3 regions of the Micromonospora ureilytica genome follow, and region 3 is predicted to be linked to each of the others. Evidence: riboswitches for the same ligand, from Rfam matches in the RefSeq annotation. Region 3 holds a riboswitch; each other region holds the start of a gene.
The links. A riboswitch is a leader RNA that binds a small molecule or an ion and turns the genes downstream of it on or off. The one in region 3 is predicted to bind cobalamin.
Positions count from the first base shown of each region.

Region 1 (9,619 bases), 550 kb from region 3:
CCAGCGAGGAGAACCTGGCTCAGCTGCGCGCCAACTGGGGCGTCGACGACCCCCTGCCCGTGCAGTACCTGCGCTGGATCGGCAACCTGGTCCAGGGCGACCTGGGCTGGTCGACCAGCCGCCACGAGCCGGTCGCCGCGGTGCTCGCCGCCCGGGCCGGCTGGACGCTGCTCCTGATCGGCGTGACCCTCGCCCTGGTCCTGGTCGCGAGCCTGCTGCTGGGCGCGCTGGCCGCGTACCGCCGGGGTGGGCTGTTCGACCGCGCGTTGCGGACGGCCGCGTACGCGGTCGAGTCGATGCCGGTGTTCTGGTTGGGCCTGGCCGCGATCGCCGTGTTCGCGCTGGCCCTGGGGTGGCTGCCGGCGGGCGGGCTCACCGACGTCACAGCGACCAGCACCTCCTGGGCCGATGTGGCGCACCACCTGATCCTGCCGGTCGGGGTGCTGGCCGTGTCCCAGGCGCCGTGGTTCGTGCTGTTCGTCCGGGACGCTGTCGCGGAGAGCCTGCGCGACGACCACGTGCTCGCGGCGCGGGCACGCGGGTTGCCCGGTCGGACGGTGCTGTTCGGGCACGCGCTGCGGACCGCGCTGCTGCCGTTCCTCACCCTGGTCGGCACCCACCTGCCCGAGCTGGTCGGCGGGGCGGTGCTGGTCGAGACGGTCTTCTCGCTGCCGGGCCTCGGCGCCGTCACTGTCGCCGCCGCGCTGGGCAGCGACTTCCCGCTGCTGGCGGCGATCACGCTGGTCACCACCGCTGTGGTGCTGGCCGCGAACCTCGCGACCGACCTCGCCTATGCCGCCGCCGACCCGAGGGTACGACTCGATGGCTGACCTCGCCGCCCGACCGCCGCTGCTCCGAGTGGCCCGGTCGCGGCTGCGGCTGCGGCTGCGGCCCGGCCAGGCTGGCGCCGTCGCGGCCGGTCTGGTCCTGCTCGTGGCCGTCGCCGGCTCGCTGCTCGCCCCGCTCGTCTGGCCGCTCGACCAGAGCGCTGTCGCACTGGACCAGACCCGGTTGGCGCCGTCCTGGACCCACCTCGCCGGCACCGACGACCTGGGCCGCGACGTGGCGCACCGTGCCGTCTACGGACTGCGGGTGTCGCTGCTCGTCGGCGCGGTCGCCGCGCTCGTCGCCACCGTCCTCGGGGGCGTGGTCGGCGGAATCGCCGGCACGCTCGGCGGCCGGGTGGACCGGATCCTGATGCGGATCGTGGACACCATCGCCGCGATGCCGCACCTGCTGCTGGGCATCTTCATCGTCGCCATGCTGCGGCCCAGCCTCGGTGCGGTGATCGCCTCCGTCGGGCTCACCCACTGGCTCTCCACCGCCCGCATCGTCCGATCCGAGTTGTTGAGCCTTCGGACCCGACCGTTCATCGACGCCGCCATCAGCGGCGGGGCCGGCCGGCTCCGGGTCCTCACCCGGCACCTGCTGCCGCACGTCCTGCCCCGGCTGGCGTTGGCCACCACCCTGATGATCCCGCACGCGGTGTGGCACGAGACCGCCCTGTCGTTCCTCGGCCTCGGCCTGCCGCCGCACCTCGCGTCGCTGGGCAACATGATCAATGACGGTCAGGGGTCGCTGCTCACCGGCGCCTGGTGGGCCAGCCTGGCACCGGGCGCGGTCATCGTCGTGGTCACCCTCGCCATCGCGGTCCTCGCCGCCCGTTGGCGCGACCGCCTCGATCCCCGGGTCCGAGCGGAGCTGCACCTGTGACCACCACCGAATCCGTTCCCGCTTCGGCGCCTTCCCGCGCCGTGATGACCCGGCCGCTGCTCGCCGTCGACGGCCTCGGCGTCGAGTTCCGGCTCCGGGACGCACGCGTGCGCGCGGTCAGCGATCTCAGCCTCACCGTCCGGGCCGGCGAACTGTTGGCCATCGTGGGCGAGTCCGGCTGCGGCAAGTCCGTCCTGGCCCACGCCCTGCTCGGCCTCCTGCCCGGCAACGCCACGACCACCGGCCACGCCGTGCTGCACCACCCCGGCGCCGACCCGGTCGACCTGGTCACCTGCGGCCAGCGCCACCTGGCCCGGCGGGTACGCGGGCGTCGGGTCGGGCTGGTCCCGCAGAGCCCGGCCACCGCCCTGAACCCGGTCCGCACCGGACGGCGACTGCTCGCCGAGACGCTGCGGGCGCACGGCCGTGACCGCGCCGACGCCGACCACCTCGCTGTCGACGTCGGGCTCGACCCGGCGGACCTGGACCGCTACCCCCACGAGCTGTCCGGCGGCATGGCGCAGCGCCTGGTCACCGCGCTCGCGCTGGCACCCGACCCGTCGCTGCTCATCGCCGACGAGCCCACCACCGGGCTGGACCGGCCGCTGGTCGACCACACCCTCGACCTGCTGCGCCGTCGCTGCGACAACGGCGCCTCCGTCGTGCTCATCACGCACGACCTGGCCGCCGCACGCCGGGTCGCCGACACCGTCGCCGTGATGTACGCCAGCCGCATCGTGGAACACCGGGACACCGACGAACTCTTCACAGCGCCGACCCACCCGTACGCCTCGGCGCTGCTCGACGCCCTGCCGGACCGGGCCTTCCGGCCGGTGCCGGGCGACCCGCCGATGCTCACCGCGCTGCCCCCCGGGTGCGCGTTCGCGCCCCGCTGTCCACGCCGCACCGACACCTGCGCGGACCGACCACAGCCGACGCCGGTCACCGGTAGCGGCACGGTGGCCTGCCACCACCCGATCGTTTTCGGAGCCGTCACGTGAGCAGCACGCACCTCCTCGCCGACCGGGTGACAGTCGGGTACGGCCGCCAGGTCGTCCTCGACGACGTCACAGTGCGGATCGACCGGGGAGAGACTGTCGGACTGCGCGGGCCGTCCGGCTGTGGAAAGTCGACACTGGCCCGGGTCCTGGCCCTGCTGCACCAACCCGATCAGGGCCGGGTCAGCATCGACGGCACCGCTGTCGACGCCGTCCGGTACGCCGTGCCGGTCGCCCTACGGACCCGCGTCGCCGCCCTGTTCCAGAGCCCGCGCGCGGCCGCCGACCCTCGACTGAGCCTCACCGACCTGATCGCCGAACCGCTGCGCGCCACCCGGACGCCCGAGTCGGTGGTCCGGGAACGGGTGGCCGAACTCGCCGACCTCGTCGGCCTCACCGCGGATCTGCGCGGCCGGCGTCCCCACGCGGTGTCCGACGGGCAGCTGCAACGCGCCTGCCTCGCCCGTGCCCTCGTACACCGCCCCGACTACCTGCTCTGCGACGAGGCCACCGCGATGCTCGACGCCTCGACCCAGGCGCACGTCGCCGCCGTCATTCGCGATTACCAGCGTACGCAGCGCGCCGGTGTCCTGGTCATCACCCACGACCAGACCCTGCTGGACCGCTGGAGCGACCGGATCGTCGACCTCGATCGTCCGGCGTACGAGACGGTCTCCTCGAAATGAGCGGTGGACGCTGCGGCGTCCGCTGGGTCCCACCATGTGTGGGACCCAGCGGACCGTCAGGCGGGCGGTGACTGGGCGGTGTCGGCCAGGAGCAGGGACAGCTCCCGGACCAGGTCGTCCATCGTCTGCCCGCTCTGCGCCTTGACCAGGCCGAGCGCGAGGTCGGCCAGGAGATAGAAGCCGAGGGTACGGGCCTGCTCAGAGCTGAACGCCGACATCAGCGCCTCGGCGCCAGCGAGGTCACCGCGGTGTTTGGCCGCGATGACCCCGGCGGCGCGTTGCACGATCTCGGCGGCCTCGGGGGTGTACCCGCTCACGCCGGGTCAGATCTTCGGGGTCGCGGCGCGGGCGGCGTCGAAACGGGCGGTGACGTCGGTCCAGTTGACCAGGTGCCACAGCCGGTCCACGTAGTCCGGGCGCACGTTGCGGTACTGCAGGTAGTAGGCGTGCTCCCAGGCGTCGAAGACCAGGACCGGGGTGGAGCCCTGCCCGACGTTGCCGTGGTGGTCGTAGACCTGCTCCACGATCAACCGTTGGCTCAGCGGCTCCCAGGCAAGCACGCCCCACCCGGAGCCCTGCACGCCCTTCGTCGCGGCGGACAGCTGGCCGGCGAAGCCGTCGAAGGAGCCGAAGTGCTCGTCGATCGCCGCCGCCAGCTCACCGTCGGGACGGTCACCGCCGTCCGGGGACAGGTTGTTCCAGAAGATCGAGTGCAGCACATGCCCGGACAGGTTGAACGCGAACGTCTTCTCCAACCCGACAAGCGTCGCGTAGTCGCCCTTGTCCCGAACCTCGGCAAGCCGGTCGAGCCCATCGTTGGCGCCCTTGACGTACGCGGCGTGGTGCTTGTCGTGGTGCAGCTCCAAGATCTCCCCGGACATGGCGGGCTCGAGTGCCCCGTAGTCGTAGGGCAGGTCGGGCAGGTTGTACACGGCCATCAGGTACGTCCTCTCACTGCTGCCATAGTTTGGCTGTTGCCATTATCTTGCAACAAGGGCCCGCATGTCGGGAGGGGGCGCGATCGATAGTCGAAAGGTCGGACCGGACGCCGTACGATGGGCGGCAGTGCTGGTTCGCCCCACCGTCGTGGTGGGGCGTCGTAAGAGGGAACCCGGTGCAAGACCGGGACTGCCCCGCAGCGGTGAGCGGGAACGACCGCCGTCATACGCACTGGACACGTGAGCGTCTGGGAAGCGACGGCCAGTAGGAGATCGGTGCACGCCGATCGTGCCCGCGAGTCCGAAGACCTGCCCGCACCGCGTACGCGTCCGCGTACGCCGCCACCGGCCTCTCGGGAGGGCCTGAGCGAGGCCCGGTCATCGGCCGGTGCCCTGCCGTTTCCTTCCCGTGTGGTCGGGGGTAGACCTCGAGGGAAGGACACCCGTGACCACACCGTTTGGGCTGAGCACCGTGCTCGGCTACCCCCGCATCGGCCCGCACCGAGAGCTCAAGCACGCCGTCGAGTCCTACTGGGCCGGCCGGATCGACGCCGACGCTCTACAGGAGACCGCGGCCGGCCTGCGCGCCGAGGTGTGGCGCTCGCTGCGCGACGCCGGTCTCGACGCCGTGCCGTCGAACACGTTCTCGTTCTACGACCAGGTGCTCGACACCACGGTCCTGATCGACGCGGTACCGGACCGTTTCCGCCACCTCGGCCTCAGCGACCTGGACACCTACTTCGCCATGGCTCGCGGCACGGCACGGGAACCGGCTCTGGAACTGACCAAGTGGTTCGACACCAACTACCACTACCTGGTGCCGGAGGTCGGCCCGGACACGGTGTTCACCGCCCGCCCCGACAAGGCGGTGCGGGAGTACGCCGAAGCCAAGGCCCTCGGCGTCGCCACGCGGCCGGTGCTGGTCGGGCCGGCGACCTACCTCCTGCTGTCCAAGGCCACCGGAGACACTCCGGAAGGGTTCCGGCCGTTCGACCGACTCGATGACCTCGTCGCGGTCTACGCCGACATCCTCGGCACGCTGGCCGACGCTGGGGTCGCATGGGTCCAGCTCGACGAGCCCGCGTATACCGCCGACCGCACCTCGGACGAGATCGCCGCGCTGCGTGCCGCGTACCGTCGGCTCGGCAGCGTGGAACACCGGCCCCGGTTGTTCGTCGCGTCGTACTTCGGTGACCTCGGCGACGCGCTGCCGGCGCTGCTGGGCACTCCGGTCGAGGCGGTGGGCATCGACCTCGTCGCCGGGCCGGCGAACCTGAAGAGGCTCGCCTCCGCCGGGCCGCTGCGGAGCAAGACGATCGTCGCGGGGCTGGTCGACGGGCGCAACATCTGGCGTACGGACCTGCGCGCCGCCACCGCGACCGGGGCGGTGCTGACCGGGCTGGCCGACCACGTCGCGGTGTCGACGTCGTGCTCGTTGCTGCACGTGCCGGTGGACCTGGCCGCCGAACCCGACCTCGATGACGACCTGCGTGCCCGGCTGGCGTTCGCCCGGCAGAAGGTCGACGAGGTCGTGGCGCTCGGACGCGCCCTACGCGACGGCGTCGGCGTCCTACCCCCTCCCCCACCCGCCGCACCGGCAGCCTGGCGCAACGACGCGGTCCGCGCCCGCCTCGACGCGCTGCGGCCCGAGCACGTACGACGGGGGCCCTACGCGGAGCGAGCCGCCAAGCAGCAGGCCCGACTGGGCCTTCCGCCGCTGCCCACCACCACCATCGGGTCGTTCCCCCAGACGCAGGAACTGCGCCAGGCCCGGGCGGCGCACCGGGCCGGCCGCCTCGACGACGCCGGTTACGCCGAGCGGATGCGCGCCGAGGTCGCGCACGTCATCGCAGTGCAGGAACGACTCGGGTTGGACGTGCTGGTGCACGGCGAGCCGGAACGCAACGACATGGTGCAGTACTTCGGGGAACAGTTGGCCGGGTTCGCCGCCACTGTCAACGGCTGGGTGCAGTCGTACGGCTCCCGCTGCGTCCGCCCACCCATCATCTACGGCGACGTCACCCGGACCGGCCCGATGACCGTCGCCTGGTCCACCTACGCGCAGTCGCTGACGAACCGGCCGGTCAAGGGCATGCTCACCGGCCCGGTGACGATCCTGGCGTGGTCGTTCGTCCGCATCGACCAGCCCCTCGTCGACACCGCCAACCAGGTCGCCCTGGCCCTGCGCGACGAGGCCCGCGACCTGGAGGGCGCCGGCATCCGCGTCATCCAGGTCGACGAACCCGCCCTACGGGAGACGCTGCCGCTGCGCCGGGCGGATCAACGCACGTACCTGGACTGGGCCGTGGGGGCGTTCCGCCTGGCCACCAGCGGAGTCGCCGACGCCACCCAGATCCACACGCACCTGTGCTACTCCGAGTTCGGTGAGGTCCTGCCCGCGATCGACGCCCTCGACGCCGACGTCACAAGCATCGAGGCGTCCCGGTCGAAGATGGAGATCCTCGACGACCTGCGCACCACCGGCTACCAACGCGGTGTCGGGCCCGGTGTGTACGACATCCACTCCCCCCGCGTACCGGAACAGGCGGAGGTCACCGACGCCCTGCGTCGCGCCGTCGCCGCAGTGCCCGCCGACCGGCTCTGGGTCAACCCCGACTGCGGCCTGAAGACCCGCGGGTACGCAGAGATCGAACAGGCCCTGACCCGCCTCGTCGCGGCCGCCGCCGAAGTCCGCAGCACGCTCACCTGAGCGCACGGTGGGGCGGCGCGCCGCCCCACCGTGGCCCCTGGCTTCGCGGCGCCACCGATGTCCGTCCCGGCCGGTCCGGCGCGGCAGCGTCAGCCGACGTCGAGGGGCACCCGCCGAGCGCGGGAGTCTGGGCGGCCGCCGAGGATGCCGGCGAGGATCTCCGCGCCGTCGACGACCCTCGGGCCGGGGCGGTTGAAGTAGGCAGGCCCGTCGACCACCCACACCTGCCCCCGACGGACCGCGGGCAGGTCCGCCCAACCGGGTTGCGCGGTCGCCACGGACAGCTCGTCGACGGTTCGCTCGGGCGTGAACCCGCACGGCCCGAACACCACCACCTCGGGAGCCAGGTCCGCGACCACCGACCACAGGTGCGGGGTGCTGTGCGCGCCCGGCCCGAGCAGCAGCGACCGCCCGCCCGCATGGGTGATCTGCTCCGGAACCCAGTGCCCGCCAGGCATCAACGGGTCGAGCCACTCGACGAACAGCACAGTCGGCGCTCCGGGCACCGGCCCCGGCAACGCGGCGAGGCGACGCTCGGCGTCGGCTCGGATCTCCGCCGCCCTGCCTTCGGTACCGGTCAGCGCGGCCACGGCATCGACCGTGTCCAGGATCCCGTCGATGGTCCTCGCCTCCAGGGACATCACAGTGGTGTCGAGATCGATCAGACCAACCGCGTCGTTGACCCGCTGGTAGGAGACCGCACACACGTCGCACAGATCCTGGGTCAGAATCAGATCCGGCTTCAACCCCTCCAGCAGGGCGACGTCGAGCTGGTACAACGACGATCCTCGGTGCGCGTCACCGGCGATCGCCGCCGAGATCTCCCGGCTCGTCAAAGTCTCCGGCAGGGACGTCGCGGTCACCGTCGGAATGTCGGCCAGAGCCCCCGGCGGCCAGTCACACTCGTGGGTACGCCCGACCAGGTGCCCGGTCAGGCCAAGCATGGCCACGATGTCCGTGGCCGCCGGCAACAGGGAAATGATCCGCACAACCGCCTGCCTACCAGGCGCGACCGATCCACGTCCACTCCCCGACAGCGAGACCACGGCGGCCATCAGTGTGGTCAACGACCGTCTCAGCTCAGCACGCCTCGACTGGTTTGCGGTAACGGGGTTGCCAAGCGGTCACGCGGTATCCCGCCTTCTCGTACAACCGAACGCTGTTGTTCGGATTTTCCGCGACCGTGCTGAGTCGGGCCGTCGAGACTCCCGCTTCCGCCAAGATGCGGAGCGTGCGCCTCATCACCGCAAGACCGACGCCCCGCCGGCGCCACGCGGTGCCGACGGCAACCCACGGCGTCCGGGCGGTGCCGTCGGCCTGCAACTCGTTCACCACGACCGCCGCGATGTCGTCCCCCGCCCACACGACGCACCAGATGTCGATGTCCTGGACGTCGCGGAGGTACTCCTCGTAGGTCCTGGGCCGGTAGCCGTCGCGTGCTCCCGCGAAGCACTCCTCGATCACCTGGTGGATCTGGGGGTGGTGGGCATCCTCGACCGGACGTTGGGTGAGCCCTTCGGGCAGCCGAATGTCGCCGTCCGGTAGACCGTTCAGGTCGTGGGCCATGTCAACGGCCGTGAACGCGACCCGGTAGCCGCGAGCTGTCAGCAGTGCCAGATTGCCCGGTTGGTGCTCGCCCACGTTCGCGCCGAAGACGCTCCGGCCGCCGACCGGCCTGCTGCCGTCGAACTCGATGGCACGTGCCTCCTGCCAGCGCAGCATGGCGCTGCCGATGCCCCGTCGGCGCCACGCTGGTTCCACACATCCGCTCAGCAGGTAGACCCGGGTATCGGCCGCTTCGGACCACCAGTCCATCCAGGTGAAGCCGATAATTCGCCCCGAGTCGGCTTGGGCGATCAGACAGAACGGGTGTACGCCGTTGGGGTCCACGCTGGTATCGGGACCGGGCAACCAGAAATCGCCGTCGGCCCGGTGCACCTCGGCACGGACGGCCTGGACGCCGGCAATGTCACTGGCACCCGCATAGAGCCGCATCGTGACGCCAGCCTCCACCAGTGAACCGAACTGCTCTACCGCCACTGTCCCGCCCTCTCCGTGCCAGTTCTTCGGAGGACTGCACGCCCGGTCATCGCGACGACCGTCGCACCCGCGCTACGGACCGCTGCTCTCGATGTTAAGACGTACACGCGGAGAAGCCCATTACCGGTTGATCCGCTAACGGGCTTCTGACCTGCACGAACTGAGAGTGGGCGATGCCGGTACCGAACCAGTGACCTCCTCGGTGTGAAGTCTCGGACGGCTGTCCTACCCTGCCGAATGCCTCGCGGGTCAGTGAGTAGAAAGCCGGTGGTTCAGAAACGGACGACCACGCTACGGTTCGCGGATGAGCATCCTGCCCGGCGCGACGAAGAAATCGTTCGCGGGTCGCGATCTTCGGCATCGCACACTTGATAAGCACTCATTCAAGTTGTGTGATTTCCGTGGCGTCGACCTCCGGGGCGCCTCCCTCCGCGGTGCCAGCTTCTCTGGCTGCGATCTGCGGGATGCCGACCTGCGTGACACGGATCTGTCCTACGCGCGGTTCAGCTATGTCGTGACGCACGATCCGGAGTA
Region 1 covers NZ_JADOTX010000001.1:1,482,935-1,492,553, reverse strand. The annotation lists gene IW248_RS06535 (ABC transporter permease) at 1-830, shown strand, start outside; gene IW248_RS06530 (ABC transporter permease) at 823-1,713, shown strand; gene IW248_RS06525 (ABC transporter ATP-binding protein) at 1,710-2,714, shown strand; gene IW248_RS06520 (ABC transporter ATP-binding protein) at 2,711-3,397, shown strand; gene IW248_RS06515 (superoxide dismutase) at 3,454-3,714, opposite strand; gene IW248_RS06510 (superoxide dismutase) at 3,721-4,335, opposite strand; cobalamin riboswitch at 4,450-4,666, shown strand; gene metE (5-methyltetrahydropteroyltriglutamate--homocysteine S-methyltransferase) at 4,781-7,045, shown strand; gene IW248_RS06500 (ABC transporter substrate-binding protein) at 7,135-8,034, opposite strand; gene IW248_RS06495 (GNAT family N-acetyltransferase) at 8,126-9,085, opposite strand; gene IW248_RS06490 (pentapeptide repeat-containing protein) at 9,390-9,619, shown strand, end outside.
Region 1: linked by a shared signal. The riboswitch ahead of metE (5-methyltetrahydropteroyltriglutamate--homocysteine S-methyltransferase) and the one ahead of cobN (cobaltochelatase subunit CobN) in region 3 are both predicted to bind cobalamin.

Region 2 (9,619 bases), 610 kb from region 3:
CGAGGAGAATCCGGGTGGTGGAGGAGTTGGGTATCCCAGGGCCGTTGAAGGCCGTCGCGCCACCGCCGATTTCCACCCCGGCCCCGAAGGCGGCGAGCAACTCGGCGGCGGGCGCCGGGCGACGCCGCGACGTAGGAGCGCCAACCGGGAGTTGACCTCGTTCTCCATCTGACGCGAGCTGAGACGCTCAGGGCTTGGGCACCACTTGGAGGACGCTGTCCCCATTGACTCTCGCGGCGCCGGCATGGAGGCGGCCAGGTTGCAGTAGCCCGGCAGCGCATCCACACCGATCACGATGGTGTCGACGGATTGCTCCCCGGGCCTGCCGGATGGTCGAACCCTTGCGGGCCGTGAAGGTAGCCAACCCGGGAACGGGTGGGACCCGTCGTGCCTCGGCCTTGAGGTCGTCCCGGGTGCTGAACGATCGGTCAGGCTCGCGGCTCCGACGAGGTTCGCGCTCATCGATTTTCGCGCCGGCCCGATGCCGGCACCCGGAGGCCCCCGCACCACCCCTAGACCGTCCTTGGAGGATCGGTCTAGGGGTGGGGCCGGCACTCACCTGGCATGCCGCCCGCGCTGCTAGGTGAGTGCTGCTGCGGTTCATGCGACACGCCGAACTGATCGCTCCCGCGGTGGTCCTCAGCTCGATCGCTCCACGTCCGTTGTCTCACCCGCGGAGCCGTTCTCGGCCTGGGCCTCAATGAGCGGGCCGTAGTAGGGCAGCATCACCAGTCGCAGGCACAGCCGTCACCCTACGAGCGGCGCACCACGGAGGAGTTGCAATCCTCGCTCACGGCCGTGGCGTTGTTGGGGTCCGCTGTGGAGCGCCGCACAACCAGCGCCAGCCCGGCGACGACGATGGCGGCTGCGGCCAGCTCCGTCACGCCGACGGGCTCATCCAGCAGCAGCCACGCCGCGCTGAGCCCGAAGACCGGCACCAGGAGGCTGAACGGCGCCACCCGTGCGACCGAGTACTGTGCGATCAGCCGGTTCCAGATCCCGAAGCCGACTAGGGTCGACACGTACGCGATGTACGCCACGGCGAGCAGCCCGCGCCACGACAGGCCGGTGATCGCATCCAGCACCGCCTGTCCGCCGTCGAGCACGCCGGCCAGGCCGAGCAGCGGTAACGGTGGTACCAGGCTCGACCAGACCAGCAGCGAGAGCGGTCGCGTCTCGCCGCTAGCCCGCATGACCAGGTTTGCCGTGGCCCAGCTGGCCGCCGCGAACAGCGTCAGCGCGAAGCCGATCACCGTGGCGTGGCCGCCGCTGCCGATTGCCAGCACCCCGATCCCGACCGATCCGACCAGTACGCCGGCCACCTGCGCCCGCGCCGGCCGCTCGCCGAGCACTGCCGCCGCCAGCAGCACCGACATCAGCGCCTGCGCCTGCAGCACCAGCGAGGCCAGACCGGCGGACATGCCGGCTGCGAGCGCAGTGAACAGTGCGCCGAACTTCAGGACGCCGAGCACCAGCCCGTAGGCGATCACGTAGCGGAGGCGGGCGCTGGGGCGTGGCACCAGGAAGACCACCGGCACCGCCGCCGCGACGAAACGCAGCGCGGTCAGCACGAGCGGCGGCAGGTCGCGCAGGCCGAGCTCGATGACGACGAAGTTGACGCCCCAAATGGCGGCGACGAGCACGGCGAGAAGTCGGTGCGATGTTTTCACGCCGGCTACGCTGCCGGAGGAAATGCTTAAGGACCAGTTCAATGTTCTTCACTGCCGCTGTAGCGTGGCTACATGAATCTTGACGCACGTCGGCTCCGCGTGCTGCACGAGGTCGCGCTGCGCGGCAGCGTCACCGCCGCCGCCGCGGCGCTGCACGTGACTCCGTCGGCGGTCTCACAGCAGCTCGTCCAGCTGTCCCGTGAGGCCGGGCACGAGCTGGTCGAGCGGGCCGGGCGCGGGATCGTCCTCACCCCGGCCGGCCAGGTCCTGGCCAGCCACGCGAAGGACGTGCTGGACGCGGTGGAGCAGGCGGTGGCCGGGCTCGCCGCGCTCCGCCACGGGGTCAGCGGCACGGTGCGGGTCGGTGCGTTCGCGTCCGCGGCCGGCGCGCTAGTGGCACCCGCCGCCGCCCGCGCGCGGGCGAAGCACCCAGAGCTGGACGTGCGGGTGATCGAGGCCGAAGACCAGCAGAGCCGCCTCGACCTGCGCTCCGGCTCCCTCGACGTGGTGGTGCTGCAGGAGTACGACCACGTGCCCGTGCCGCTGGTCGACGACCTGGACCGGCATCCGGTCACCACCGACCCGATGCACCTGATCACTCCAGTCGATTGGCGCCGTCGCACCGGACGGCTGAGCGAGCTACGTGACCTGCCATGGATCGCCAGCGCCGAACACACGCCGTGCCTGCGGTCCACGTTGCACGCTTGCCGGCTCGCGGGCTTCGAGCCGGACATCCGGCACCGTGCCGTCGACTTCGCGCTCACGCTGGACCTCGTCGCGGCCGGGCTGGGCGCTGCGCTGGTGCCGGAGCTGGCGCTGCGCCACGTGCCACCCGGGGTGCACGTGGAGCCACTGGTCGAGCCGGTCACCGAGCGACGCATCTTCGCGGTCACCCGCGCCCTCGGCGGCACGCCGCAGCGGCCCGCGGTGGACGCCCTCCTGGCGGAGCTGAGCGGCCCGGCCGGCGTCCCCCATGGCAGCTTCCGCCGATCATCGCCTGACGTACGTGCTTCGACCGCCGATCGATGCATGCGGCCATGATCGGGGCAACAAGATGCCGCCAGTCTGCACGCGCTCCTGTGGTCGACCTGGTGCGACCGGCCTGAGCGTCTCACCGCCGCCGGCGTCCCCGACCAGGTCGGGTTCGCGCTGACCGTCGCCGAGAGCCGCCGACTCCTCAACGCCTTCGTCCTCGCCACATCGCTCTCGCCAGAGCACACCCTGCACTGGTCCCGCTGGCGACGAACATCCCAAGCCCGCGCCCGCCGATCCCACTACCAGCGCAGACAGGCCAAGTGACGTTGGAGTACTAAGCTGTTTCGATGTCCATTCGGGCGGTCAGTCCATCGCGGATCTGGAAGAGGTGGACGAAGCGCGCCGTCGACAACGGCGACCCTTCCGGCGTGCGGACCGTCTGGTCGACACGAACCGCGATACGCCCATCACCCAGCTCGACCGGCTCGCTGGGCTCGTCGTGGGTGTGGACCCGGGTCCACTGCTCAAGCCAGTAGCGGCGGAGCGCATCCTTGCCGTGCAGCCTGACATCGCCGTCCGGCCAGTCGACGTCGTTGGTCAGCAGGGCGAGCAGGCCGTCGGCGTCCCGGCGGTTGTAGGCGGCGTACATGCGCCGCACCAGCTCCGGCGGCCTGGTCATGAGAGCCCGGTCAGGATGTCGGCGACGGCCTGCGGGTCGGACAGGAACGGATGGTGGCCCGTCGGCAGTTCGACGACCTTGCCGGCGCGGCGGGAGAACTCACGCTGCGCCGATGCTGGGGTGCCGCGATCGTCGGCGCACACCACATACGTTGTCGGCAGGTCGCGCCACGCCACCTGCCGCACCGGCTGCTGGGTGACGGCAATCGTCTGCCGGATCAGGCGAGCCGCACCCTCGCGGACGATGTCCGGCGGGCAGTCCTGCATGAGGGTCTCGGCGAACAACTGCGGTACCGCGCCGAACGTGCCGCCCTCAGGGTCGAAGTCGAGAAACGGCGGCGGTTCCGGAGCGCCAAAGGTCGACAGCGACTCGCCCGGCTCGGGCAGATAGCTCGACACAAAGACCATGTGCCGCACCGATGCGACGCCCACTGCGGCCTCGGCCGCGACGATCCCGCCATAGCTGTGTCCCACGACCACCGTCGGCTCATCGCCCGCGGCCAGCACCGCCCGCACCGCCGCGACGTCCTCCGGCAGGCCGGGACCGTTCGAACCGGCGGGCCGGTCGCCCTCACCGCAGCTCGGCAACGCCGGCGCGACGCTGCTGATGCCCCGCTCGCGCAGTGCTTCGGCGGTCGGGTGCCACCACCAGACGCCGTCCCGGACACACGCACCGTGCACGAATACCACTCGCATCTCTGACTCCTTCTCCGCTGGGATCAACGTTAGACGTACCGCCAGTTACGTGAAAAAGTGTGGCGGTGGGACGTCACAAACAACCCGAGATCCGCGACCGCATCCTCGACGCCTGCGTCGATCACGCGCTCGCCCACGGCCTGCCCGACCGTCTCGAACCGTTGGTGAAGGCGACGGGCTGCTCGACCCGCATGCTGATCTACCACTTCGGGACGCGCGACGCGCTGCTGCGCGAGACCCTGCGCCGGGCGCGGCAGCTTCAACGCGAGTTCTACGGCGACCTGTTGTCCCCCAAGCCGGGCGAGCCTTACCTGAGCACGCTGCGGCGCGCGTGGCAGGCCATCACCGGCCCCGAGGGCCGCCCCTACCTCAGCATGTTCGGCAAGCTCCGCCAGGACGCTGAACAGCAGTTGTGGCCGAATTTCCGGCGCGAGGCCACCACCGACTGGCTGCAGCCTCTCGAGGACGGCATGCGTACCGTCGGCCGCCCCGAACTCGCCACCCTGGTGCTGGCCGTCATCCGCGGCCTCATCATGGACGTCGAGGCCACCGGCGACACGCCACGAGCCGATCGCGCCTTCGACGATTTCCTGGACGCGCTCGTCCTGGGACATCGGTTAACCGCGCCTCAACGTCGATACGCAGACGCACTCTCTTCGACATGAGCCGACTCCGCCCTACCGCCTCCGCGGGGTGCCAGCGCTGACGCCTTCGGGTCCACCGAAGAGGTCACCACAGAGGATGCGCTGCTCATGGCGCCGCGAGTGGGATCGGTGTCTCAGATGACGGAACTACGGCGGACTCCAGCAAGCTCACCCGCAACGCTCCACATCGATCTACGGCACGTGCAGGCGCAGCGTGAGGCAACCCGAGACGCCAGCCGGCATCAGCCACCCTGGGAACAACGCCACCTGACCACTTCGCCTTCACGAACGGCTCTGCTCAACCGGCGACGTCCACGATGACCTTGCCCTCGGCGGTGCCGTCCGCGACCAGCCGGTGGGCGTCCATGACCGTGTCGAGCGTGAACTCGCGCGGATCCAGTCGCGGGCGCAGGGCACCGGCATCGGCCAGCGCCGCGATCTCGCGCAGGATGTCGCCGTGGTGTTCGCGGCCGCGCCCGGTGAGCATCGGCAACAGGGTGAACACCCCGGAGTAGGTCGCGCCTCGGAACGACAGCGGGGCGAGCGAGTGCGACCCCCAACCCAGTGCGCTGACGACGTGCCCGTGATAGGTGCGTACCGCCGCGAACGACGCGTCGAGCGTCGCGCCACCGACGGTGTCCACGACGATGTCGAACCCCTCGCCGCCGGTGTGCCTGTCGACGTACTCTTCGACCTTGCTCGTGGTGTAGTCGATCGGCACGGCGCCCAGGCTCTCGATCACCCGCATGCTCGCCGGCCCGCCCGTGGCGTACGCATCGGCGCCGCGCGCCTGGGCAAGCTGCACGCCCACGTAGCCAACCCCGCCGGCACCGCCGTGCACCAGCACCTTCTGCCCGGCGTGGACTCCGGCCCGGTCGACCAGCCCCTCCCAGGAGGTGACCGCCGCCAGGGGCAACGCGGCGGCCTCCCGCATCGAGAGTGCCTTCGGCTTGCGGGCCAGCAGTCGAGCGTCCACGGCGGCGTACTCGGCCAGTGAACCCTGGAGGTCGCCGACGCCCCCGCAGAGCCCGTACACCTCGTCTCCCGGCGCGAAGCTGGTCACCTCCGTGCCGATCGCCGCGACGACGCCGGCAAGGTCCAGGCCGAGCACCGCAGGCAGCTCGACACGCGCGTGCGCGGCCTTTCCTGCCTGGATCTTCGTGTCGAGCGGGTTGACACCGCTGGCGACGATCCGCACCAGCACCTGCCCGCGCTTGGGAGTGGGTTGATCGATCTCCTCGACCGTCAGCGGAGCGTCGAACTCCCGCAGCACCGCAGCGCGCATAGCCATCCACACTCTCCGTGATCGAGGTTTCACGTGGACGCTATCCGACCGGATAGGCGGCGGGGCGGGTTCCTCGGACCGCGCCAGCGCCGCAACGGGCGGACCGCGCACGGGTCAGCCGTCGTCGGCGCCGTCGAGCAGCGCGCGCCGCAGCGCCAGCCGGTGCTCCCGGCGGATCTCCGCCTCCCGGTAGCGTCGCCGGTCCCCGTCGGTCTCCGGTAGCAGCGGCGGCACGGTACGAGGCTGGCCGTCGTCGTCGATGGCGACCATGACCAGGTGGGCGGTGGCCACGTCGGTGGGCGGCACCGCCCGGTCCCACCGGTCGGCGGTCACCTTGACCGCGACCTCCATCGAGCTGCGGCCGGCCCAGGTGATCCGGGCGTCGACGTGCACGACGTCGCCGACCCGCACCGCGCGGAGAAACGCCGTCTCGTCGATGGCGGCGGTCACCGCCGGCCCGTCGGAGTGCCTTGCGGCGACCACACCGGCGACGGAGTCGATGAGGTTGAGGATCCGGCCGCCGTGCACCGTACCCATCAGGTTGGTGTGGTGCTGGTCCATGATCTGCGAAAGGGTCAGGTGCGACGCCGACGGCGCTCGGCCGGCGATCGTGGTGGTGTCGTGCACAGCGGTAGTCCGTCCCTCGGGAAACCACACCGCCGGGTCGCGGACACACGCTGACGAGGACCTGGCCGCGCACCACACGCACGGCCCGTCACCCGCTCAGCCCACCCGCGAGGCCGACGGCAGCGCACACGGTTGTGTACGCGGCGCCGGCAGGTCTTCGGACTCGCGGGCCTGACCGGTGGTGCCGGTCCCCTACTGGCCGTCGCTTCCCAGGCCACATGGCCCAGTGCTGATGACGGCGGTCGTTCCCACTCACCGCTGCGGGGCAGCCCCGGATTTCCACCGGGTTCCCTCTTACGACGCCCCGCCGGTCACGACGGGGCGAACCAGCGCCGTCGGCAGCATAGCTGGCCAGGGGATCTGTCCATCCGGGGCGTCCTGCCGCGGCGACGGATGGCCTGATCGTCAACTTTTGTCATCTGAGGAAGAAGATCCTCACCTATTGAAAAAAGTCTCGCGAGGGTGAGGATATCCAGATGCGTCGTCTCCCCCAGACTTGCGGGCGGGTGGTCTCGGGCCTCCTCGCGTTCCTCCTCGCCTCGGCGGTCGCCCTCCTCGCGTCCGCCCAACCCGCCGCAGCTCACGGGACGCTCGCCATGTCCACACCGGCGAGCGGCGCCACCGTGCGCGAGCCGTTGACGTCGGTGCAGCTGTTCTTCACCGAGAAGGCCGCCGCCAACGCGTTCTTCACGATCACCGCCCCGGGCGGCACCCGTGTCGACAACGGCTGGTCGCAGGGGGAGCCGAAGCCGCTGGAGAAGCCGGTACGGGAGTACTTCCTGGTCAACGGGCAGTTCGAGCCACGGGAGTACACGACGGGGTTCCCCGCGGTGGTGTCGGTCGCCCACCTGCCCGCCAAGGGCCAGTACTCGGTGAGCTACCTGTCGGTCGCCTCGGACGGCGACACCGTGCGGGGCACCCTGACCTTCCGCTACGACGGGCGGGTGACGGCAGCGCCGAAGGGGTGGAGCCCGCCGTCGACCCAACCGGACCCGGCGCTGGTGGCCGCCAGCGAGCAGCACAACACGTCCGGGCAGGCCTCGGCGGTGCCGACCACAGCGGACGATCCGTCGAGCCCGCCGGCCGCAGCGGCCCCGTCGACCGGGTCGACCGAGAAGAGCGGTCCAGGGGCACTGGCCTGGGCCGGCTGGGCGGCGGCTGTCGCGGTGGCCGGGGCGGTGGCCGGGTTCGTCGTCTGGCGTCGCCGATCCGCCGGCACACCCACCGGTCGGGGCCGTACCTCGGCGGCGGCCTCCGGCCGACGCGGCGGCGGCGCCCGTGCCACGAACAGGACCGGCACTGGCAAGACCGTCGGCGGCAAGGCTGCCGGGGACAAGGCTGCCCGGGACAAGGCCGTCGGCGGCAAGGCCGGCGCTGGCAAGACCGTCGGGGGCAAGGTCGGCGTCGTCGCGCGTACCGCGAGCGACAGGCGGCGGCCCGCCACCGTGCCGGCGGCGCGCAAGGGCAACACGGTCGTCACGGCCCGTACGGGCGTTGCTGTCGATCCGACGCCTACCGATCAGGTGACCGAGGCCCTCGCCAGCACGGACGGCGAGCCGACGGTCGACCCCGGACCGCAGCCCGACACGGACCTCGCCGCCGCGACGCCTGGGTCCCGGTTGAGCAACACCCACCTGGCGCTGTTCGTCGGTGGCCTGGTGATCGCTCTGTTGGCCGGGTTCGGGTTGGCCCGCATCGGCACCGCCGACGAGAGTCCGGCGACCGGCAACGCGCGACCGGCAGCCGGTGGACCGCCCGCCTCGGACCAGGTGGGCTCTGCGACCGACGGGCACCAACACCCGGCCGGTACGGGGCCGCACACGCATCGGGGTGACGACGCGACGGGCGCGACGCTGGCGACCGGGACGACGGTCAGCGCCGGTGGGTACACCCTGCAACCGCTGGAGCGGTCCCAACCCCCTGGTGTACGCGCCGACTACCGGTTCCGCATCGTCGGGACCGACCGGCAGCCGGCAACGACCTTCGCTGTCGTCCACGACAAGCCGTTGCACATGATCGTGGTCGGCCGCGACCTGTCCGGCTACCAGCACCTGCACCCGACGATGGCGCCCGACGGCACTTGGAGCGTCCCCCTGACGCTGGCCCGCCCCGGCGGCTACCGCGTCTACGCCGACTTCTCCGTCACCGCGGCCAACGGCACGCAGATCCCCCTCGTGTTGGGCGTCGACCACACAGTGCCCGGCGCGCACAACCCGACCGCGCTGCCGCCAGCGGCGGCACAGGCCACGGCTGGTCCGTACGCGGTGTCGATGACCGGCACCCCGACGGTGGGGGTGACGGCGCCGATCCACTTCCAGGTCAGCGCCGACCCGACCGTACCGGCGCAGTTGGAGCGGTACCTGGGCGCGTACGGGCACCTGGTCGTCGTTCGTGAGGGCGACCTCGGCTACGTGCACGTCCACCCCGAGCAGGAGCTGGTCGACGGGACTGTCAAGTTCTGGCTGACCACACCGAGTTCGGGCCGGTACCGGGCCTTCTTCGACTTCCAGATCGCCGGCAAGGTGCACACCGCCGAGTTCACGATCAACGTGCCCTGAGTCCGGAACTTTCTCCCTGCTGCGACCGACCAACCTCCCAGCAGCAACCATCGGAGGAAGAACACATGCGCACCACCAGCCCATTCGCTCCCGGCCGCCGTTCGGCCGCCGTCCTCGCCGCCGCCATTCTGACGGTGGGCGCCGCCGGTTGCGGCTCGTCCGACTCTCCGTCGAAAGCGCAGGCGGGCCCGTCCGCGTCGACCTCGGCCAACCCGGACGCTGGTGTGCTCGGCATTCGTGACCCGTGGGTGAAGGCGGCCGACAAGGGCATGACGGCCGCCTTCGGGACCCTGGTCAACGACGGCGACGCCGATGTCACGGTGACAAGCGCCACGACCTCCCTGTCGCCGATGGAGCTGCACGAGATGGCCATGAAGGACGGCAAGATGGTCATGCGGGCGAAGCAGGGCGGCATCGTGATCAAGGCCAAGAGCTCGCACGCGTTGGAGCCCGGCGGCGACCACCTCATGCTGATGAACCTCACCA
Region 2 covers NZ_JADOTX010000001.1:1,420,283-1,429,901, reverse strand. The annotation lists gene IW248_RS06250 (hypothetical protein) at 1-155, shown strand, start outside; gene IW248_RS06245 (EamA family transporter) at 753-1,643, opposite strand; gene IW248_RS06240 (LysR family transcriptional regulator) at 1,743-2,711, shown strand; gene IW248_RS06235 (nuclear transport factor 2 family protein) at 2,980-3,324, opposite strand; gene IW248_RS06230 (alpha/beta hydrolase) at 3,321-4,019, opposite strand; gene IW248_RS06225 (TetR/AcrR family transcriptional regulator) at 4,085-4,684, shown strand; gene IW248_RS06220 (zinc-dependent alcohol dehydrogenase family protein) at 4,962-5,954, opposite strand; gene IW248_RS06215 (acyl-CoA thioesterase) at 6,063-6,509, opposite strand; cobalamin riboswitch at 6,707-6,921, opposite strand; gene IW248_RS06210 (copper resistance CopC family protein) at 7,052-9,133, shown strand; gene IW248_RS06205 (copper chaperone PCu(A)C) at 9,199-9,619, shown strand, end outside.
Region 2: linked by a shared signal. The riboswitch ahead of IW248_RS06215 (acyl-CoA thioesterase) and the one ahead of cobN (cobaltochelatase subunit CobN) in region 3 are both predicted to bind cobalamin.

Region 3 (9,619 bases):
CGGCGGTCGACACCACCTCGACACCGGTGACCCGCCGGGACCTGTCGTCCCAGACCGGCCGGCAGCCCAGCAGCGCGAGCACCTCGGCGATGTCGTCGCCCTGGGTCCGCATGGCGCTGGTGCCCCACACGGTCAACCCCACCGAGCGGGGGTACGCGCCGGTGTCGGCGAGGTGCCGGGCCAGCAGCGAGTCGGCGAGGGCCACCCCGACGTCCCAGGCGTTGCGGCTGGGGATGGCCTTCGGGTCGACCGAGTAGAAGTTGCGGCCGGTGGGCAGCACGTTGACCAGGCCGCGGGTGGGTGAGCCGGACGGGCCGGGCGGCACGAACCTGCCGTCCAGCGCCCCGAGGGTGTTGGTGAGCTCGTCGGTGGTCCGGTCCAGTCGGGGCACCAGCTCGGTGGCGGCGAAGTGCAGCACCGCGGCGACGTCCGGGATCGACCGACCGGTCACCTCCGCCACCACGGCGTCGACGGTGTCCACGGCCCAGCCCAGGGTTTCCATGCCGACGACCAGCCGCCGCGCGAGGGCCTCGATGAGGTCGATCGCGTCGGCGGCGGTGCCGGCCGGTCCGTCCACCACGTCGGTCAGCGCCGGGGGAAGCGCCAGGCGCTGTCCCGGCGTCGCGAGCAGCTCCTGCTCGTCGAGGGAGTACGCGACGGCGAGGGCCTGCCGCAGGCCGGGCAGGGCGCGGGCACCGCCCCAGATCTGTGGGGCGCGCAGCACCGCGAGGACCAGGTTGACCCGTGGCTCGCCGGTGGGCGCGTCGGCGAGGATGTGCAGCCCGTCGCGGATCTGCACGTCCTTGACCTCGCAGAGGTACCCGTCGAGGTGCAGCACGAAGTCGTCGAAGTCGTCCGCGTCGGGCATGGCCTCGGCGTGCAGGTCGTGGTGCAGCTCGGCGGCGCGCACCAGGTCCCAGATCTGGGCCCGCACGGTGGGCACCTTGGCCGGGTCGAGGGCCTGCACTGTCGCGTACTCGTCGAGCAGTTGCTCCAGTTTGGCCAGGTCGCCGTAGGTCTCGGCGCGGGCCATCGGCGGGACCAGGTGGTCGACGACCACGGCGTGCGCCCGCCGCTTGGCCTGGGTGCCCTCGCCGGGGTCGTTGACGATGAACGGGTACACCAGCGGCAGGTCGCCGAGGACCGCGTCGGGCGCGCAGTCGGCGGCGAGGCCGAGGCCCTTGCCGGGCAACCACTCCAGGGTGCCGTGCTTGCCCAGGTGCACCACGGCGTCCGCGCCGAAGCCGCCGTCCGCGACGGGCGCTGTCAACCAGCGGTACGCGGCCAGGTAGTGGTGGCTGGGCGGCAGGTCCGGGTCGTGGTAGATGGCGATCGGGTTCTCCCCGAAGCCGCGGGGCGGCTGGATCAGCAGCACCACGTTGCCGAAGCGCAGCCCGGCGAGCACGATGTCGCCGCCCTCGGTGTACAGCTCGCCCGGTGGCTCACCCCAGTGCTCCCGCATCCGCTCGCGCAGCTCGGCCGGGACCTGGTCGAACCAGCGCCGGTACGTCGGCCCCGGTATCCGGGCCTCGGCGGCGGCCAACTGCTCCGGGGTGAGCCACTCCACGTCGTGACCACCGGCGGCGATCAGCGCGTGGATCAGCGCGTCGCCGTCGTCGGGCGGCGGCGCGTCACCCAGGTCGTAGCCGGCCTCGGCCAGCGCGGCGAACAGCCGGACCGCCGAGGCCGGGGTGTCCAGCCCGACGGCGTTACCGACCCGGGCGTGCTTGGTGGGGTACGAGCTGAGCACCACGGCGACCCGCTTGTCGGCGTGCGGCACGTACCGCAGCCGGGCGTGACGCACCGCGATCCCGGCGACCCGGGCGGCCCGCTCGGGGTCGGCGGCGTAGACCGAGAGCCCGTCGGCGTCGATCTGCTTGAACGAGAACGGCACTGTGACGATCCGGCCGTCGAACTCGGGGATGGCCACCTGCATGGCGGCGTCCAACGGGGACAGGCCGGCGTCGCTGTCGGCCCACTGCGCGTGCGTGCTGGTGAGGCAGAGCGCCTGGATGACCGGAACGTCCAGGGCGGCCAGGGCGCCCACGTCCCAGGCGTCCTCGTCGCCGCCACCGGAGGCGTCCGCGGCGACCGCGCCGCCGGCCGCGAGCACCGTGACCAGCAGGGTGTCACAGCGGGCGAACAGCCCGAGTGGGCCGGCGCCGGCGGTCAGCCCGCGCAGTGAGCCGCAGAAGATCGGCAGCGGGTTGCCGCCGGCCTTGTGGACGGCGTCCGCGAGCACGTCGACGAAGTCGGTGTTGCCGGCGAGGGCGTGCGCCCGGTAGAAGACGATTCCCACTGTGGGCCGGCCCGGATCGGTGGGGTGGTCGCCGTGCACGCCGTACGACGGGGTGGGTGTGGGCGGGGCGAACCCCTCACCGGTGAGCAGCACCGTGTCGGACAGGAACCGGGCCAGCTGCCCCAGGTTTTCCGGCCCGCCCTCGACCAGGTAGGCCAGCGCCTGGGTGACGACTCCGGACGGCACCGTGGAGATGGCCATCAGCTCCGCGTCGGGGAGCGCCTCGCCGCCGAGCACGACCGTCGGCACGCCGGTGGCGAGCACCGCGGCGAGGCCGTCCGGCCACGCCTGCCGACCGCCGAGAAGGCGTACGACGACGAGGGCGACGCCGTCGAGCAGGGCGGGCACCTCCTCGACGGTGACCCGCGCGGGGTTGGCCAACCGGTAGTCGGCGCCGCTGGCACGGGCGGCCAGCAGGTCGGTGTCGGCGGTGGACAGCAGCAGGATGCGCACGGCAGGCTCCGGAAAGTGACGTCCTGGGCCGCCACGAGGGCGACCGGGGACGATGCGGGTGGGTACGGCGTCAGCCGGTACGACGGCCCGGGCGAACGGCGCACCGACGCGGGCGTCGGGGCCGGACAGCGTCGGGCGATCAGCTCAACGGTGCCGGTGGCCGGTGTCCTTGGAACGCACTGCCTGGAGCGCAATACGACGATGATCGTCGATGAATGAGACGCCGTGCGTCATCGGGTCCTCCTCGGGTGTCCACGCCCTGGGGTACGTCCCGACGGCCGAAGTATCCTGGCTTCCGGATCGACGCTCTCCCCCGGCCTTCCAACCGCAGACACACGGCCGTGACTCACGAGGGGGGATCGCTCCCCGGTGACAGTGGCGGGACCGCGTCGGAATTGCACCGACTTCCTTCACTGCCGTCAGGCCGCGAATGCTGCCACACCGCCGCGCCGCCGGTCAACGCGGACCCCGGCGTCGCCCGGCCACGCCCACCACATTGACCTGCGGAAATATCGGTGCGCGGGGGTCGAGTGTTGCCGTGGCAGGGGTGGGGTGGGGTGGTGCGGTAGCAGGGGGCGAGTGTCCACGCGGGCCCTTTGGAGCTGATGTCGTAAACGATTCAGCCGCCTTGACTCCCGGCTGGGACGTACGGCGATGTCACCAACGATTCAGCTCCAAAGGAGCCGAACGACACACGCCCGGAGCGAAGCGACGCCCGCCCAGGGCCGAGCGACGCCAGGGTCAGCGGGCGTGGCGTTCCGGGTGGGCCCGGCTCCAGGTCCGCATCCGCTCCGGGTAGCCGGTGCGCGCTGCCTCGTACAGCGGCACCGCGTGCTTGCGGGCGATAGTGCCGGCCGCACGCGGCGTTCCGGTACGGCGGCGGATCCACTCGCCGTCGTGGGCGATCGCCACCACCGTGGTGTCCGTCGCGGTCGTCTCCGGCTCCAGGTAGAACTCCACCCCGCGCCGGGTGGCGACGAACGCCTCCAGCGCCGCGAGGTCGTCGCGGGTCGCCTCCCGGTCCAGCTTCGTCGGGGTTGCCTCGGCACCCCGCGACCGGCGGTTGAACCAGCTCATGCCCCGCCCCTCTCCTCGACGCCCCTCCAGTGCAGCACCCATTCCTGGCAATACGCTGCACGCCGGATGGGAGACAGCTGACCTGCGTCGGGAAGGCCGGGTGGAACCCGCGGCGGGTGGGCGGTGTCATGAGTGTGATCCGAACGGAGGCTCCCCTGGACGACGAGGCGCTCGTCACCCGCGCTCGGGCAGGTGACCTGGAGGCGTACAACCTCCTGGTCGCCCGGCACACCGCGTCCGCGTACCGGACGGCGGTGCTGCTCGGCGCCGGCTCGGACTCCGAGGACGTCATCCAGGAGGCGTTTGTGAAGGCGTACCGGAAGTTGTCCCGTTTTCGCGGCGACTCGTCGTTCCGGTCGTGGCTACTCACGATCGTCGCCAACGAGACCCGCAACCTGCACCGCTCCCGTGGCCGGCGCGACGGGCTCGTCCTGCGAGCGGCGGCAGCGGACCCGGCCTCCGAGGTCGTCGAGGACGACGCGGTCGGCGCGGTCCTCGCCGGGGAGCGCCGGGCGTCGCTGGTGCAGGCCCTGCGACAACTGCCGGTACGCGACCGTGAGGTGATCGTCTGCCGATTCTTCCTCGATCTCACCGAGGAGGAGACGGTGGCGGCTCTGGGCTGGCCCCGGGGCACTGTGAAGTCGCGCACGTCCCGGGCGCTGGCGAAGCTTCGCGGCCTGCTCGACAGTGCGGAGGTCCGGCATGGGTGACCTCGAACGGGAACTGCGTGACCTTTCCGCCTGGCTGGAAACGCCCGAGCCGCCCGACGTGCGCGCCCAAGTCCGCGCACGGCTCGACAGGCCCGCGCGTCGGTGGCGTGCGCTCGTCGCGGCGGCGCTCGTCGCCCTGATCGTGGCGGTGGTGTTGCCGCCGACGCGGGTGGCCATCGCCGACGCCGTCGCGGGGCTGCTGCGCTTCGCCGGTGTCAGCATCGCCACCGCGCCCGCCCCGACGCCGCCCGGCGGCACCGCGTCGCCGTTGCCCGGGCAGCGGGCCGTCGCCCTGGACGAGGCGCAACGGGCAGTACGGTTCCCGATCCGCCTGCCGGCGAGGCTGGGCCCACCCGAGCGGGTGCTGGTCGCCGGTCCGGACGCCACGGGCCGGTACCGGGTGGCGACGCTGCTCTACGACGGGGGCGCGCTGCGTGTCGACGCGTTCGACGGTCGCCTCAACCTGTCCTTTCACAAGGAGGTCATCCCGCCGGGTGCGGAGTGGGTCCAGGTCAACGGCGACTTCGCCGTGTGGGTCGACGGCCCACACGTGCTGTCCTACGTGGATCGGGCGGGCGGAATCCGCAGTGAGACCGCCCGACTGGCCGCCTCGACCCTGATCTGGCAGGACAACGACGTGAGCTACCGGCTCGAGGGCGACCTCACCAAGACCGAGGCGATCGAGATCGCGGGCTCACTGCGCTAGGCCGTGTCTTCAATGGTTCACAACCATTGGAGTAGCGCGGCCATAGTGACTGCGGCCTGGAATGAGGTCGTGGTCTTGTCGTAGCGGGTCGCGACGCTGTGGCACTGCTTGAGCGACGTTCGACGACGTTGCGTCGTTTGTAGAGCTGCCTGTCGAACGTCGGTGGCCGGCCGCCACGGTTGCCGCGTCGGCGGCGGTTGGCCTGCTGGTCGGCGCTTTCAGGGATCAGGCCGTCGCGGGCGAGGTGAATCTTGGTGGTCAGTGCACCTCGACTTTGACCGAGGGCGTGATCTTATGGTTCGTCCGATTCTCGGCGCCCCCTTTAGCGCCAGCGGCGTGCTGGTGGCCTCGCACGATCCGCTGGAGTCGACCGACACCAGCCAGTCGATGTCCCCGTCCGCGCCGGCCCGGTCGGGCCGTCATTGGCCTCTCACCACAACGGGAGCAGACCCGGTGGTTCCGCGGTCATTGCTGGGCTGCCGAGGAGATGACGCGGGGATGGCGTTGTCGATGAGGACGGCGGCGATGGCGGCGGCGGTGGGGAAGGATTCGCTGTTGAGGACTCGGGTGCGGGCCGAGGCGCCGTCGATGAGCAGCGCCAGTTGTTCGCCGAGTTGTTCGGGGTTGCTGGCGCCGGCTTCGCGGGCGGTTTCGGTGAGTCGGGCGGCGATGGCGGTCTTGTAGTCGCGTGCGTACTGGGATGCGGGGTGTTGAGGGTCGTGGAGTTCGACGGCCGCCGCGATGTAAGGGCACAGGGGCGTGGAGGCGGGAATCTCGAAGGCGGCGAGGAGTCGTTCGCGGGGTGTGAGGTCGGTTCGGTCGAACACTCCGGGCATGACGTCGGGATCGAATCGGCGCAGGTATTCGGCGACGAGTTCGTCCTTGCTGGTGAAGTGCTTGTAGGCCGTGCGCTTGGACACCTGGGCCACGGCGCAGAGGTGGTCCATGCCGGTGCGGTTGATGCCGTGATCGCGGAATAGCTGCTGTGACGCGCTGAGGATGCGTTCGCGTGCGCCCCTGCCGCGGCGTCGGCCCTGGGGGCCCTTCTCCAACTCCGTCATGCCTTCAGTATAGGTCGCTGGGTACAGACCAGTATACATAGCTAGCGTTCGAGTTGATCATCCGTTCGCAAGGTCAGAGCGGTCCCGATGGTCGTCGGTGCGCCATGGCGCGCCGGGCGTTCCGCAGCGGGGTCGGTACCGACCGGTGTACGTAGCTTGCGCGCCGATCGGCAACCGGGTACGTTACGTACACCGCTTGGTGTGCATAAGAACCAAACCGAGCTGTTTCGAATACCCATCAATTCAACGGAGTGATCGTGGGAAAGCTCGATGGCAAGGTAGCGGTGATCACCGGCGGATCCACCGGCATGGCACTGGCCGGCGCCAGACTGTTCGTCGAGGAAGGAGCGCACGTCTTCATCCAGGCCCGGCGGCAGGAAGCACTCGACGACGCCGTCAAGCTGATCGGCCGCAACATCACCGCCGTCCAGGGTGACGCGGCCGAACTGGACGACCTGGACCGCTTGTACGACACCGTCAAGCGAGAAAAAGGCTCGATCGACGTGCTGTGGGCCAGCGCCGGGATGGGCGAACCCGCCGTCCTCGGCGAGATCACCGAGGAACAGTTCCACCGCGCCTTCTGGCTCAACGCGCGCGGCACCCTGTTCACCGTGCAGAAGGCACTGCCGTTGATCAACGACAACGGCTCGATCTTCATGACCGGATCCAACGCCTCGCTGGGCGCCTTCCCCGGCTGGAGCCTCTACGCGGGAAGCAAAGCCGTCCAGCAGGCATGGGCCCGCGTCTGGCTCAACGAACTGCGCGACCGCAAGATCCGGGTCAACGTCCTGACCCCCGGCCAGGTCGCCACCGCCAAGCAGGAAGAACTGTTCGACGAGGCAACCAAGGCCGCATTCGAGTCCCTCATCCCCCGGGGAAAGATGGGCCGCCCCGAAGAAATCGCCACCGTCGCCCTGTTCCTCGCCTCCGACGACTCCAGCTACGTCAACGGCCTGGAACTGGTCGCCGACGGCGGCACCACCGCCATCTGAACCACACACCACGAATCAGGAAGAGAGCAGACCTCATGAGCAGCATCACCCTCATCGGTACGGGGAACATGGCCCGTACCATCGGCACGCTCGCGGTGGCGGGCGGTAACACCGTCGAGATCATGGGACGCGATCAGTCCAAGGTCGATGACCTGGCCAAGGCTCTGGGCGGCGGCGCGACTACGGGCAAGTGGGGCGCCGTCCCGGCCGGGGACATCGTCATCACGGCCCTGTTGTACGACGGTGTCGTTCCGGTCGTCGCCGAGTACGGAGACGCCCTCGCGGGCAAGGTCATCGTCGACATCAGCAACCCCTTCAACGCCACGTTCGACGGACTGGCCCACAGCGAGGAGACCTCGATCGCGCAGGAAGTTGCCAAGGTGGCCCCGGCCAGCGCCAGCGTGGTGAAGGCATTCAACACCATCTTCCGTAACGTCCTGGAGAAGGGCCGGCCCAACGTCTTCATCGCTGGTGACAATGCGCAGGCAAAGGCAGGCGTGGCGGTGTTCGTCGAGAGCCTCGGGCTGCGCCCGCTGGACGTCGGCGGCCTGAAAATGGCGCACTGGCTGGAAGGGCTGGGCGTGGTCACGGTGGGCCTCGCCGGCAACGGGGTCGGCCACTGGGACTTCGCCCTCGGCGTCAACGAATTCAGCGGCTGAGCCCCGGGGCCGAGCAGGCGGCGAACAGGGCGCCGTCCGGTGCTGCTGTGAACCGTCGCGGCGGCGGCGACCAGCGCCGCGGGCGCTAAAGGCAAGGGCTACAGCTCCAAGGCGATCCGGGCAGACCTGCGCCGGCGCGGTATCGGGCACACGATCCCTGAACGCGCCGACCAGCAGGCCAACCGCCGCCGACGCGGCAACCGTGGCGGCTGGCCACCGACGTTCGACAGGCAGCTCTACAAACGACGCAACGTCGTCGAACGTCGCTCAAGCAGTGCCACAGCGTCGCGACCCGCTACGACAAGACCACGACCTCATCCCAGGCCACAGTCACTATGGCCGCGCTACTCCAATGGTTGTGAACCTTTGAAGACACGGGCCTAGGAACCTGGCGCGTCCGGGCGGTGTCGGAAAGAGGCGACGGGTCCTCGACGCGTACTGGAAGGGGCGGGATGGTTTCCTGGGGCAGGTTGATGCTGGCATCCTCGATGGTCCTGCTGGCGGGGTGCACCACCACAACCAGCGGGGCGGCGCCGACGGCGGGTGCGGCCACCACGGCGGGCACCGCGACCGCCTGCGCGGCACGGGTCGAGACGGGGTCCCTGCCGGACTGGGCGGACGCCGGCTTCAGCGGGGACGCGCGGGTTCCGCACGTCTTCGGCGCGAAGGGTGACATCGTGGCGGTGTTGTTCGCCCATCCGCTGCGCCAGGTCCGGACGGACGGGTCGAACAACAAGATCCTGTGGGTGGCTCGCGCCGCCACGACCTCGCCCGACCCGACGGCACCGGCAACATTGGTGATCACCGCGACACTGGACGGCACCGACACCCGGGTGACCCGGGAGGTCGCCGGCGGGCCAGGGCCGTCGATCATCGACCTGCCGCAGGCCGGGTGTTGGCGCCTCGACCTGCGCTGGTCCGGGCACACCGACACGATGGACCTGGTCTACGCCCCCTGAGCTACCCCGGTCTCCGCGATGGCCTCGAGCGGCACGGGATCGGCTATGTGCTGGCCCGTCCTGGCCGTCACCGTTCCCGCCGCCGGAGCGTACGGCCGACCGGCGACTGACCCTGCGGCGGCTCGATGTGCTCCGTCGGTGATTCCCTGCCAAAGAATGGCAGGCACTGGTTGTCGGCCAGCGGTACCTCCTATCGTGGCGGCCATGGTGACGCTCGACGAGACGATGCGGCGTTTGGCCGCCGACCGGGACGAGGAACGGTGCTCGGCGGATGCGGCGGTTGACCTGGGTGAGCTGGCGGCAGCGGCATGACGCCGCTGTACGTGGTGGCGGACATCCACGGTCACCGGTCCGAGTTCCGGGAGTGCCTTCGCCAGGTGGGGCTCGTCGACCACACCGGGCACTGGTCCGGGGGCGGCGCGCGGTTGTGGCTGCTCGGTGACTACGTCGATCGCGGCCCGGACGGTATCGGCGTCATCAACGACATCCGGCGGCTCGCCGTCTCCGCAGCTGCGGTGGGCGGCCACGTCGGGGCACTGTTGGGTAACCACGAGGTGCAGCTGCTCGCCGCGCAGCGGTTCGGCACCAGGCCCGTTGCCGGGTGGGACGAGCCCGGCGGGTTTCGCGGTGGTTGGGCCCGGTTCGGCGGGCGGGAGAAGGACCTGCGCCAGCTGACGCCACAGCATGTCGAGTGGATGACGCG
Region 3 covers NZ_JADOTX010000001.1:2,031,869-2,041,487, reverse strand. The annotation lists gene cobN (cobaltochelatase subunit CobN) at 1-2,752, opposite strand, end outside; cobalamin riboswitch at 3,012-3,188, opposite strand; gene IW248_RS08940 (hypothetical protein) at 3,494-3,829, opposite strand; gene IW248_RS08935 (RNA polymerase sigma factor) at 3,958-4,539, shown strand; gene IW248_RS08930 (hypothetical protein) at 4,532-5,245, shown strand; gene IW248_RS08925 (TetR/AcrR family transcriptional regulator) at 5,665-6,306, opposite strand; gene IW248_RS08920 (SDR family NAD(P)-dependent oxidoreductase) at 6,564-7,298, shown strand; gene IW248_RS08915 (NADPH-dependent F420 reductase) at 7,334-7,957, shown strand; gene IW248_RS08905 (hypothetical protein) at 8,431-8,916, shown strand; gene IW248_RS08900 (metallophosphoesterase) at 9,225-9,619, shown strand, end outside.